DNA from 3 places in the Paraburkholderia sp. GAS333 genome. Region 1 is predicted to be linked to each of the others. Evidence: riboswitches for the same ligand, from Rfam matches in the RefSeq annotation. Region 1 holds a riboswitch; each other region holds the start of a gene.
What was found. Region 1 has a riboswitch for cobalamin ahead of ABH945_RS22145 (CbtB domain-containing protein). Riboswitches for the same ligand answer to the same signal wherever they lie in the genome.

Region 1 (4,277 bases):
CCAGGGACAACGCCCCGACCACGGCCGACATGCTTCGTCACGCGATGACGCGGCTCAGGGAACTGACGCATCGGCGCGCTTCGTTTGTGCCGGCCAGCAACAACGCGATCGCTTCGCCGTTCTCCCGACGCCTCGCCGACATGCGCGCCAAACTCTGCTGGCTGCCTGCCACACGCGCCACGACTGCGGCGTTTCTGGCGATGCTGATCGGCCATTCGCTCTCCCCCGAGCGCTGGTTCTGGGCCGTCATCACGACATTCGTCGTGTTTCTCGGTACGCGATCTCGCGCCGATACGGTCTATCGCGGCGCGCAGCGTCTGGTCGGCACGCTGGCTGGCGCGCTGGTCAGCGTCATGCTGGTCGCGCCGCTGCACGACTCGCCGACACTATTAGTGGCAGCGATGGTGCTCTGCGTGTTCGGTTGGGCGTACTTCATCCTCAGCGCTTACGCGCCGGGGGTGTTCTTCATTACCGTGCTCGTGGGGTTGGTCTACGGCGAACTGGGTTTCGCCATGGGACCGCTGGTCGAGTTGCGGATCGAGGAAGTGCTGGTGGGCTGCATCGTGTCGTTCGCCGTCGCCATTCTGATGATGCCGCTTTCGGCCACCCGTCATGTCGAGGTTCGGTTGGGCGCTGTGCTCGGAGCGCTGCGCGAGGTGGTCCGGCTTGCGGCAGGTGCTGGTGCTGGTGCTGGTGCTGGTGGTGCTGCTAGCGTGAGCGCGTCTGAAACGCGTGCTGCCATGCGTCGGCTGGATCGTGGCTGGCACGATCTTCGGATTGCATTAAAGCCGCTGCAAACCCAGCGTGTAGTGACGTGGAATCCCGATGTCGAACTAGCCACGGGTTCGCTGCTGTGCTGCCTGCATTGGGCGCGGGTGTTGAGCGATCCGGCGCGGCGCGGGACGCCGTCTAACGAGGAAGCGGCGGCGCTCAATGCGGCGGATATCAGCGCGGCCCATGTCGAATCGATCGTGGCGCGACTGGACTCGCTGATCGCCCGATACAACGGACAGCCGAGCGGTTCGGCGCGTGATGCAACGAACGAGCGTGCGTCGGCTGCAGTGGGGATCGAGGTCGATCCAGCAAAATCACCGGCGCTGGCTCAACTGGATGGCGCGGTCTCACAACTGTTCGACCGGTTGACGCAGCCGGCCGGGAAAGCGCGACGCGTGTTCAACTGGGCGCTGCGAGGAAAAGGGGTGTGAAACGAGGGCGAGTTGCCGCGTCTGCGTGCTTATCGCGGCAATTCGCGGCAACTACGGAGACGAATACAGGAACAACGACCGGCCAACAGGAGAAACCCGTCGAACTTGTCCACAGAAAATGTTCGCAAGCCTGTGGATAACCTATCCACAACCGGGTCAAGTCCTTGATAGCAAACCAAAGTCGAGCCTTGCGCACCTGGCGCGACCGCTTGCACAGTCGCGCCGTAAGCACCGGAGCGCCAGTAGTACCGACAAGCGCCCCAGAGCCAAGCCAGCCTCAAGCCGACTTCGCCACGCCACGCACATTCAGCCGTGCGAAATCGCTGCGCTCGACCAGCGCGCCGAACAGCAACCCGATCGTCGTCCACATGATGACCTGCATGCCGATCGCGGCCACCCGGAACTTCCACAGCAGCACCGCCGGGAAAGCCGCCGGCACTTCGTTGATGACCGGCATCGACAACTGCACCGCCGCGATGATCACGATAAACACCAGTCCCGCGACAATCGAGCCGTTCCACGCGCCCAGCTTCAGCACCGCGCGGCGTCGCACCTTCAGCGAGAACACCATCGCGGCGATCGAGATCGCGATCATCAGAAAGAACAGGCCCGTGCGCATCCCGATCGTCTCGGGGTCGCCTACCGATGGCGGATTAGCCGGGTACTTGATATTGGGCACGATCACCAGCGCAATGAACGCCGCCAGCGCGAGCCACGCGGACAACGCGCGCACGCCCAGCACGCCGACACGTCCGTACGCATACGCGAACACCAGCGAGAACAGACCGCCGACCGCCGCGCCGAACGTCACCACGCCGGTCAGCAATCCGAGGCCCGCCTGGGTCTCGCGGCTCACGAGTTCAGGCTCGGGCGCTTCGCCTTTGGCGGCGTCTGCCTTTTCTTCGAACGAAATGGCCTGATCGACCTGCGGCTCGCCTACCAGTCGTGCGAAGCCGAACGTGAGCAGTCCCGCGGCGATGCCGGCGAGCATCCCGCGTACCAACAATTTACCAACCATGTCCGGCTCCGTTAGTGGCAGGGAAAGCCGAGCAGATGGCGACCGTCGTGCACGAATTCATGCACGTACATGCCGGGCACCAGCGACGTGGCACCTTCTTCTGCACCAACGAAGTAAATCGCGAGCAATAACAGCAAGCCGCCGAATACGACCCAAGGCAGCAACTCACGCAACGGGATAGGCGTGGGTTGCGCAACGGGCTGGGTCGCGGAATTGAAAACGGTGTCGTTCATAGTGACATCTCCTGGGGGTAGCGCGCCCCGAAAGTCGATTGCAAAGGAATAGTGCGAAGCTCAGGTCTGGCTTTCGGCTTGTGATGCCGATTACAGTGGCGCGACCGCGCCGGGCTCTCACCGGCTTCCGTGCTTCGCAGTCCCGCTATTCTACGCGCTAAACTCGGGCCTCCGCGACCCTGGACGTGCCGTCCGCGCCGCGTTTCGGCATCGTTTGAACGGAAATGAAAAGAATGGACCTACGACTGTTACTGGTCAGCCACGCGTCGACGGCCGCGCAGCGCGCAGGCCGCTTTCCCATCGACGACGACGCGCTCGACGCCCGTAGCATCGGCGAAACGGAAGCTGTGCGGGCGCGTATGGCCTTTTCCGGCGATGCCGCCGCGTTCGTCAGCCCGGCGGTTTGCGCGCGCGAAACGGCTTCGGCGTTGGGACTGGCCGCAACGGTCGACGAAGCTCTGGCGGATATAAATTACGGCAGATGGCGTGGCCAGCGGCTCATCGACATAGCCAACGAAGCGCCCCAGGAACTCGCCGCATGGACACGCGATCCCGACGCCGCGCCGCCCGGAGGCGAGTCGTTCGCTGCGCTCGTGAAGCGGGTGGGAGCGTGGCTCGACGCGTTGAACCCTACGACTGCGGATCACGCATCGAACCATCCGCGCCATGTCGTTGCCGTCACGCATGCCCCGCTGCTGCGGGCCGCGATTGTGCATGCGCTGGGGGCATCGCCCGAGATATTTGCGCGGATTGAAATCGCGCCGCTGTCGCTGGTCGAATTGCGGCGCTCGTCGCGCGGCTGGACATGGCGGCCGTCGGCGAGCTGACTGTCGCCGCCGTTCAACTTCAATTTATCGGGACACAGCAGCTACTCATTAACTAGCCCGCCGGTCACTGACCCGATACCACCAGCCGCAGTTTGTTCGAACCCGTGGGCGTCAGCGTGATGCCGGTCCGCTTGCCTTTATCGCCGACATAAAAGTGCTGGCGTCCCGGTGAATTCTGATCGTGAGTCGCTTCGGGCAGACACGACGCGATGTCGGCTGCGACCGCCTGCAACGCGGCGGCATTCGAACCGGCGTCGTGATGCGGCGTCCACGTGCACTGGTAGCTGCCTGGGCTCGCAGCACATTGGGCATCGTCGCCGTAGGGTTGCGCGATGCCTTTGCCATCCTCGGGTGTCATTGAAGCCAGGCCGCCCGGCGCCGCCGCCACGATTCGTTTGAGCGACGCGCACGGGCTGGGGGCATCGTCGGCCTGTGCGCTGCAGGGCAACAGCGCACCTAGCGATGCAGCGGCAAGCGCAGTGGCGAGTATTCGGGTTTTAGTCATGTCGACACGCTCCTCGGACGGTGGCGTGCGGATCATCAACATCGATCCGCGTGGTCACTGCTGCGGTAGCAGGCTTTGTGCCCATGCTGGCCCGACCGACGTGATCGCCAAGGCTCGTCGCGAACACCGTCAGACGCCAAATACCGCCGCCAGCCCCTGCTCAGAAGCAAACATCCCGTTCGCATCGTGCCCGACGCCATCGATCACGAACGTCCGGTGGGTCGCCAATCCTTGCGGATGCCGCAACGCCATATACCGCGCGTACGCGAGCCCACGCTCAAGCCGGTTCGTGCCCTGGGTCATCGCTGCACATGAGCGGTCGAGCGCGGGATGCTGCGGATCGCAATCCGCGCCGCCCAGCAGCACGGTGACATCGGAGCGCGCATAGCGTGCTTCGAGCCCGTCGGCGGATGCCGAGCCATCTTCGCCACGCGTGTAAGCGGGCAAATCTTCGAGCCCATATTTCCAGCGATTGAACGACGGACACCG
Region 2 (4,277 bases), on a different contig from region 1:
GGCGCGCTTCGTCCCAGCCTTTGCGGGCGGTGGCGATGTCGGCGTCGCGGTTCTGCGTGTTCCAGGTGTAGCCGTCGCCCATCGTGACGAAATCGCAGTTCGCGATCGCGCCGAGAAAATCGCGCTCGGACGTATGCAGCGCGCCCTTGATGAACTGCACGACGCCGAGACGCATGCCGTGTCCCAGCACCCGCACGGCCATGCCGAACGCGGCCGTGGTTTTGCCCTTGCCGGTGCCGGTGTTGACGATCAGCAGACCTTTTTCGACGGTCGCGCCGGCCTGTTTCTTCTCATGGCCTTCGCGCCGGCGCTCGGTCATGCGTTGATGCGATTCGGGATCCGTTTTCATGGGAGGTCCTGTTGGGTATATCGAGTGTGAGTTTGAACCGGCTTCCTGTCGACGCCTGGATTCGACGCCGCGACAGCCACGGTCACGCCGTCATAAACCGTTTTACGGACGACGAGACAAGCGGTAGCTTCCGGCGATTGTGCGGCGAGCAACGCGCACGGCTCGCAGACGCCGTCCACGCCGACATGCTCGCGTGCGGCCGCCGAAGGGCTTTCGACCGGCAATGCGGCAATCTGCTCGCGGCTGAACAATCTCAGCGGCAGGCCGTGGCGCGCGCAGAACTCGCGTAAACCGGGTTCGTCGGCTTTGATGTCGATTGACGCGATTGTGTTGATCTGCTCGAAGTCGAGCGGGCCTATCGCCTGACGTACCGCCGCTTCGATCTGTTCAGCCGAACTTTGTGAGCGGCATCCAATGCCGACGCTGATTGTTTTCATTTGACGTTGGCTCCGTTTGCCGTCGTCGCGGCGGCTGTCGACAGCACGCCGTCAGCCAGCGAGGCCACGCCGCCGATCACCACGATCGCAGGCGACCCGAGCCCCGCACGCGCGACTGTGTCCGCAAACCCGCCGAGCGGCGCGAGTGCGTGGCGCTGCTCGGGCCGCGTCGCCGATTCGATCGCGGCGCACGGCGTATCGGCGGACAGGCCCGCCGCGAGTAACGCGCCGGTAATGTCGCTCAAACGACGCATGCCCATGTAAATCACGAGCGTCATGCGGGTGGCGGCGAGCGCGGCCCAATCCGGCTCGCCGCTGCCCGCGCCGTGTCCGGTGACAAACACCACGCCCTGCGTGTAATCGCGATGCGTGACCGGAATGCCGATCGCCGCAGGCGCCGCGATCCCCGCTGTAATGCCGTTGATCACTTCCACGTCGACGCCCGCGGCCAGCAACGCCTGGCGCTCTTCGCCGCCGCGGCCGAACACGAACGGATCGCCGCCTTTCAGCCGCGCGACGCTGCGCCCGGCTCGCGCGTGTTCGAGCATCTGCGCGACGATTCCCGCCTGCGGCGTCGACGGATGACCGCCGCGTTTGCCGACGTAGACGACCAGCGCATCCGCGCGGGCGAATTGCAGCACGTCGGGATTCACCAGATCGTCGACCAGCACCACATCGGCCTGGGCGAGCGCGCGGGTCGCCTTGAGCGTCATCAGTTCGACGTCGCCGGGACCCGCGCCGATCAACCACGCGCGCGTCATCGCGGCGTGCATGGCGCACGCCATGTCATAACGGACGAAGCGGCCGAAACGGATCGGGAACGGAAAGCGGCAGAACGCCGGACAGCGGACAGTGAAATCATGTGATGCGACAACGGATTCAGGCATGGCGAACAACGCGACCCGTCACGCTGTTTTCGACAAACACGCGAACGGAATACGGCTACGCCATGCTTTAACGCCTTCACATCCGTCCCTCGCGGATTCCAGCGGCCGGCGGCGAGAAATTCGAGATTCGTCGAGATTCGTCGAGATTCGCCGCCTCCGCGTCTGGCCGGTATCCGGGCTGGCGGCCTCATGCGCTTTGCCTTCCCGCCCCGATTCACGGGACAGTGGCATCGAAAAAACGCATGCGCGGCGCAGCAGAAGTGAATCTGGCGCAGCAGGTCGCTTACCGTTGCGGGGACAGCACAGGTTGAGCGCACGAACGCGCTGCCTGTTTCCCGTTTAACTGCACACGCGAACGCATGTGCGGGCACCAAACGCGCGCATACGATAGCACAGGACGCCCCGCCCGCTAAGCGTTTCCGGCTGATGCGGGCGGCTTTGCCGCAGCTTCCGGCGCCTTGACTGCGGCGTCTTGCGCGCCTAAACTCGCACGCACTTTGGTGCTCGTGTGCGCTCTCGTGCGCATGCAGTTAAACGGGAAACAGGGTGCCCACCTTCTCTGGATCGGGTCAACCTGTGCTGCCCCCGCAACGGTAAGCGAAAAGTGGTGTCGGCTTCATGCGCGACACCGCGGAGCCGGCTTCGATGTCCACGCGCAAGGCCGCGTCGGCATATCACCACTGGGCGAGAAATCACTCGTCCGGGAAGGGGAAGCGGCGCTTTCGCCAGCCCGGATACCGGCCAGATCAAGCAGGACACCCGTCGCGGGGATGCGACGGCGCGTTCATGACCTCATTCCCGCTTTCTGTTTTTCTGTTGTCGCGGCAACGCCGTCGTTCGTCCCCGTGTTTATATTGTCGTGGCCCGTCGCGCTTCAGCTTTCAGCTTGCGCCCGGCCATGCCGATGCAGACAGACGAACCGACGCGCCGGCGCACGTGCAACCCCTACGGATGGACCTCACGATGCAAACTCAAATGCGCAAGATTCCCGTCACCATCGTCACGGGCTTTCTCGGCAGCGGCAAAACCACGTTGCTGCGGCACATCCTTCAGCATGCGGGCGGCAAGCGCATCGCGGTGATCGTCAACGAGTTCGGCGAACTCGGTATCGACGGGGAAATCCTGAAGGGGTGCGGGATCGGCTGCGATGAAAACGGCGTCGAAACCGAAGGGCAACTGTACGAACTCGCGAACGGCTGCCTGTGCTGCACCGTGCAGGAAGAGTTTTTTCCGGTGATGGAAAAGCTCGTCGAGCGGCGCGGCCAGATCGATCACGTGCTGATCGAAACCTCCGGCCTCGCGTTGCCGAAACCGCTCGTGCAGGCGTTCAACTGGCCGCAAATCAAGAACAGTTTCACGGTCGACGCGGTCGTCACGGTGGTGGACGGCCCGGCTGCGGCAAGCGGCCAGTTCGCCGAAAACCCCGTCGCCGTCGATGCGCAGCGCAAAGCTGATCCGAATCTCGATCACGAATCGCCGCTGCACGAGTTGTTCGAAGACCAGTTGTCGGCGGCCGATCTGGTGATTCTGAACAAGACCGATCTGCTCGACGACGCGCAGCAAAGCGCGGTCGAAGCGGTGATTCGCGAGGAAATTCCGCCGCAGGTGAAGATCGTGCGCGCGCAACGCGGCGAACTGGATCTGCACACGCTGCTCGGTCTCGAAGCGGCATCGGAGGAAACGATCCACTTGCGCCACGATCACCACGGTTCCGCCGACGACGCCGATCATCACCACGACGAATTCGATTCGGTGGTCGTGCAGGCGGATGCGCCGTCGCGCGAAGCGGTGATCGCCGCGTTGCAGAAGCTGGTCGAGGCGAACACGATTTATCGCGTGAAGGGTTTTGCCGCGTTGCCGGGTGCGCCGATGCGTCTGGTGATTCAGGGCGTGGGCCGTCGCTTCGACAGCTATTTCGATCGACGCTGGCAGGCGGGCGAGGGCAATCAGAGCCGCTTCGTGCTGATCGGCGAGGACCTCGATCAGCCTGCGCTGCAACGCGCGTTCGACGCCGCGCTCGGCGTGGTGGCGTCGAATGCGGCGCCCGCCGCTGCAGCGAACCAGGCGTAAGCGCTCATGCATCTGCTGCGCACCACGCCGGGCGGTTTTGTCGACGATACCCAGGGCGTGATCCGTATCGATCAGCAGCCCGCCGATATCGTGGTGCTCAGTTCCGCCGACACCACGCTGTCGCTGCTGGCGAGCGTGTTTCCACGTTTGGGTGACGGCTTTCCGAGCATCCGGCTCGCGAACGTCACCTATTTGCGGCAACCGGCGTCGGTCGATTTTTATATCGAAGACGTGTTGCAGCATGCGCGGGTGGTGGTGGTCGACCATCTCGGCGGCGAGGCGTACTGGCCGTACGGCATCGAACAGGTGGTCGCGCTCGCGGAGCGCAACGGCCAAACGCTCGCGATGTTTTCCGGCGATTTGCAGGAAGACCCAAATCTGCTCGCGCGCAGCACGGCGGATGCCGATCTGTGCCATCAGTTGTGGCGTTATCTGCGGGAAGGCGGTCCGCAAAATGCCGAGGCGTTTTTGCGTTGTATCGCTTTCCGGAATTTTGGCTGGGGACACGAACCTGCACCGCCGCGCGCGCTGCCG
Region 3 (4,277 bases), on a different contig from region 1:
GCCCGTGCGGTGTTTTTTGTCATTGCTCGACTCCTTGCTTGAACAGGTTGATGCACGATTGGCACGAACGGCGTGCGACAAATGGCACGCTGTTTGCCAGTCCCTCTGTGCGTCCGTTAGGCGCTTGTAACCTGAGCTTGGTTCCCTGATCTCACTTTGCTTTAATCGTCGCGACCCGGTTTTACATCGACGTCGAACAGGCTTCACGCGAGTCTTAAACAAGCCGCTTCGTGATGAAGCGCCACTCGGCTTCGGTCACCGGCGTGATCGACAAACGGTTGCCCTTGGCGAGCACGCGCATGTCCTGCAATTCTTCGTGCTCGCGCAAAGTTGCGAGCGGAATCAGCGGAATTTTCTTTTTGAATACGACGTCGACGAGCAGCCAGCGCGGCGTTTCCTGCGACGACTTTTCGTCGTAGTACGGGCTCTTCCTGTCGAATTGTGTCGGGTCCGGGTAGGCAGTGGACGAGACCTCCGCGAGCCCCGCGATACCGGGTTGAGGACAGCTCGAGTGATAGAACAGCACGCCGTCGCCGACCTGCATCATGTCGCGCATGAAATTGCGCGCCTGATAGTTGCGCACGCCGGTCCACGGTAACGTGTGGCGCGGTGCGTTGGCGAGATGGTCGATGCTTGCTTCGTCCGGTTCGGACTTCATTAGCCAGTAGCGCATGAATCGAATTGAACGTGGTTGACGTTAAGGGCTTGACGGCACGAACGAAAAACGCGAACGGAGAAAACGTACGTGAAACCGGAGCCCAAAGAAAAACGGCATCGAACCGAAGTCCGATGCCGTTCTAGATAAGGTCCCCGCCTTAGCCGCTAGGCCGGCATCCTGAACCGGGGGTTCAGAATTGGTCGCAGTTAGCAACACTTCGGGTACATCAGACAGAGTGACGCGCACACCCGTGCTACAAATTTCCGCAACCGTGCACATGGCATTGGTTCAAGGAATATATGACCTTGGCGAACCAGGCAGGGAAGCTAAACGGATGAAGCTTAAACGATTGAACTCAAACGTTTGCCGAGATTGACTCACCTTCGTTTGAATCCGCAGTGGATCTCAGGACCGACTGCTACTTACTGCATGTTGTACTGCTGAATCACAGTACCCAGTTGTTCGTTCATTTGATGCATTGTACGCCGGATTTCCTCTGCAGGAAATGCTTCTCCGTGTCTAACGCTCGATTGGAGCCTAAGCAGTTCCGATGCCAGCGACAGCGCAGCCATGACGGCAATGCGATCCGTGCCGCGCACGTTGCTGTTATTGCGGATCTTCGACATTTCGGCGTCGACGCGAGCAACCGCTTCAAGCAGTGCGCCTTCCGTTTCCGGCGAGCACGCGAGGCGATAGGGCACGTCGAGAATCGATACTTCGATCTGCTTGGTGGTCATGCATTTTCTCCGTGGCGGGTCACTTCGCTCTCCGCTTCGACAGCGTGCTGAGCAGGCTCGAGCAGATCGAGCTGGTTATCCGGCTCGCTGTTCGCGCGGGCCCGCGGCAGTTTCTCGAGAATTGCATTCAGGCGCACCTGAGCGTCGTCGATTTTCGCGGACAGCGCATCGCGTTCGGCCTGCAATGCGTCGCGCTCTTCGCGCAACAGTGCAAGTTCCGTGCGCGTAGCTTCTGCTTCGGCGCGTGATTGGGCGAGCTGATCTTCGAGCGCGATTCGCGCTTCATTGTGGCGTTGGCTGATCGCGATCAGCTTGCCGATATTCTGTGAAAGTGATTCGAGTTCGGTGAGCATGTGCTGCGTCCTCTAAAGACATTGCATTTTAGCGCGGAATATCGCAGGTTCCGACAATTGTCTCGTTTCGAGACGTAACAACATTGCTTTATGCAGGCTTTTATCGACCTTATGATGAAAAACACCTCGCCGGTCGGACAATATTCTGCATTTAACAGAACGGCTTGCGATGGTGCAACCGTTCTTGACGCACTTCGAGGCCGCTCCTAAACTTGCCGCACTCTGGTGCCCGCGCGCTTTTCAACAGTGCGTAGTTAAACGGGAAGCAGGGCGCATGTTCCGTGAACCGGAACGCGCTAACCTGCGCTGCCCCCGCAACGGTAAGCGGCCGCATTCGTCATGCAGGTCGATCCTGATCGCGTGTTTGAAGCTCAACATGTGAGTGTGCCACTGCGCGTTACGCGTGGGAAGGTGGGATCGATGTGTCGCCAGCCCGGATACCGGCCAGAGGGAGAGGCACGTCCCCCGCGAAAATGTTAAATACGGGGGTGCCTCGTTACGCATCGGCCTGCGGGGAAGCGGGCCGCGCACGCTATCCACAGGAATGCCATCCCATGTTGTCCCCCATCGCTCGCGCGGTGCTGCTCGCATTTGCGAGCCTGCCGCTCGTCGTGCATGCGCAGAGTGCTGCATCGCCATCTTCGTCCGCGTCCGCTTCAGATGCTGCAGATTCTGCTGCCGCTACCACGTCTGAATCGGCGTCGTCATCATCGTCATCGGGCGATGTGTCCGCTGCAGATGATTCGTCCACGCTACTGTCGCCCGTCGTCGTGACCGCGGGGCGCACGCCGCAACCGCTCGCGGACACGATTCCGCAGACCACGTTATTCGATCAGCAGGATCTCACCGACACCACCGCCACCGACTTGCCCGGTCTGCTGCAACTCGCGCCCGGCGCGCAAATCTCGCGGACAGGTGGCCCTGGTTCGACGGCGAGCCTGTTCTTGCGCGGCGCGTCGTCGACGCAATCGCTGTTGCTGATCGACGGCGTGCGGGTCGATTCCGTGAGCCTCGGTTCGGCGCAAATCTCGCAGATCCCGCTCGATCAGATCGACCGCGTCGAAGTCGTGAACGGCAACGTGTCCGCGTTATACGGCTCGGGTGCGATCGGCGGGGTGGTGCAGGTGTTCACGAAAGACGGCGGCGATCATCCGCCTCGCTTCAATTTTTCGGTGGGCTACGGCAGCTATCACACGCAGACCCAGCAGATGGGTGTGAACGGCGCACTCGACAAAGACGGCAACACGACCTTCAGCATCTCGCTCGCGCGCTCGAAAGACGACGGCTTTTCGTCGCTCAATCCCGCCCAGGCGTCGGGCGCGAATCCGAATGCGAACGGCTATCTGAACGAGAGCATCTCGGCTTCGTTGCGTCACAAGTTCAACGACCAATGGGACGCGGGCGTCACGTTCTTCCAGTCGAACGGCAACAACAGTTACGACAACGCGTACGGCGAGCCGACCGATCTGAACAATCTGTACAGCAAGGTGCGCCAGGCGTCGGTGTTCGCGAACGGCAAGCTGACCGACTGGTGGACCACGCATTTCATCGTGTCCGAAGGCGACGACCGCAGTGTGTCGAACACCAACGGCATCTATAACGGCCGCTTCGACACCGACAATCGTCAGTACACGTGGCAGAACGATTTTGCATTGGCCGCTCAACAGAAACTGCAGGTCGGCTACGAACATCTCGATCAGACGCTCGAATCGGACACCTTTGCCGCGCCCGAGCGTCACGTCGATTCGGGTTTCGTCGGCTATACGGGACGCTTCGGGCGCAACCAGATTCAGGCGAACGTACGGCACGACCAGTATTCCGATTTCGGCGGAGCGAACAGTTACTATCTCGGCTACGGTTTCGACATCACCGGGAACTGGAAGGCAACCGCAAGCTATTCGGATTCGTTCCGCGCCCCGAGTTTCGACGATCTGTACTATCCGTACAGCGGCAATCCGTCGATCAAACCGGAGCGCAGTCATTCGATCGAAGCCGCGTTGCAGTACGCGTCGAATGCGCTTGGCGTGATGCGCCTGAGCGCATTCCAGACCCGCTATTCGAATCTGATCGACTATCCCGAAGTGTCGCCCGGCATCTATCTGGCCGAGAATGTCGGCCGTGCGAAGGTGCAGGGGCTCGAAGGCTCGTGGAGCGGACATGTCGGCAAGACGGACGTGCGTGCCTCGTTGACGCTGCAAAATCCCGTCGACCTCGACAACGATGTCGACCTCGTGCGGCGCGCGCGGCGCTTCGGCTCGCTGGCGGTGAATCGCAGCATTGCAGGGTGGCGCGTGGGTGGCGAATGGATCGTGAGCGGCGCGCGTAGCGACAGCAGCGGCAATCTGGGCGGCTATGGCATCGTCAATCTGTCGGCGCGCTACAACATCACGAAAGCGTGGTACGTCACCGCGCAAATCGACAATCTGTTGAACAAGGACTATGAAACGGCCTACTCGTATAACTCGCCGCGACGCGGTGCGTATGTCACGATCGGTTGGCAGCAGCAGTGACGCGCGCGCTGCGTTGAGA

Region 2: linked by a shared signal. The riboswitch ahead of cobW (cobalamin biosynthesis protein CobW) and the one ahead of ABH945_RS22145 (CbtB domain-containing protein) in region 1 are both predicted to bind cobalamin.
Region 3: linked by a shared signal. The riboswitch ahead of ABH945_RS14305 (TonB-dependent receptor domain-containing protein) and the one ahead of ABH945_RS22145 (CbtB domain-containing protein) in region 1 are both predicted to bind cobalamin.

What each region holds. Positions count from the first base shown of each region.
Region 1 is NZ_JBNDKS010000003.1:1,427,197-1,431,473, reverse strand. It holds gene ABH945_RS22155 (FUSC family protein) at 1-1,205, shown strand, start outside; gene ABH945_RS22150 (CbtA family protein) at 1,483-2,223, opposite strand; gene ABH945_RS22145 (CbtB domain-containing protein) at 2,235-2,456, opposite strand; adenosylcobalamin (AdoCbl) riboswitch at 2,509-2,595, opposite strand; gene ABH945_RS22140 (histidine phosphatase family protein) at 2,690-3,283, shown strand; gene ABH945_RS22135 (hypothetical protein) at 3,348-3,788, opposite strand; gene ABH945_RS22130 (alpha/beta hydrolase) at 3,918-4,277, opposite strand, start outside.
Region 2 is NZ_JBNDKS010000009.1:184,911-189,187, forward strand. It holds gene cobO (cob(I)yrinic acid a,c-diamide adenosyltransferase) at 1-349, opposite strand, end outside; gene ABH945_RS32485 (cobalamin biosynthesis protein) at 346-786, opposite strand; gene cobA (uroporphyrinogen-III C-methyltransferase) at 783-1,547, opposite strand; cobalamin riboswitch at 1,821-2,063, opposite strand; cobalamin riboswitch at 2,155-2,433, shown strand; gene cobW (cobalamin biosynthesis protein CobW) at 2,637-3,743, shown strand; gene cobN (cobaltochelatase subunit CobN) at 3,750-4,277, shown strand, end outside.
Region 3 is NZ_JBNDKS010000002.1:1,148,921-1,153,197, forward strand. It holds gene ABH945_RS14280 (SIMPL domain-containing protein) at 1-23, opposite strand, end outside; gene ABH945_RS14285 (EVE domain-containing protein) at 215-673, opposite strand; RNA gene ssrS (6S RNA) at 804-985, opposite strand; gene ABH945_RS14295 (cell division protein ZapA) at 1,081-1,395, opposite strand; gene ABH945_RS14300 (ATPase) at 1,392-1,748, opposite strand; cobalamin riboswitch at 1,955-2,211, shown strand; gene ABH945_RS14305 (TonB-dependent receptor domain-containing protein) at 2,303-4,258, shown strand.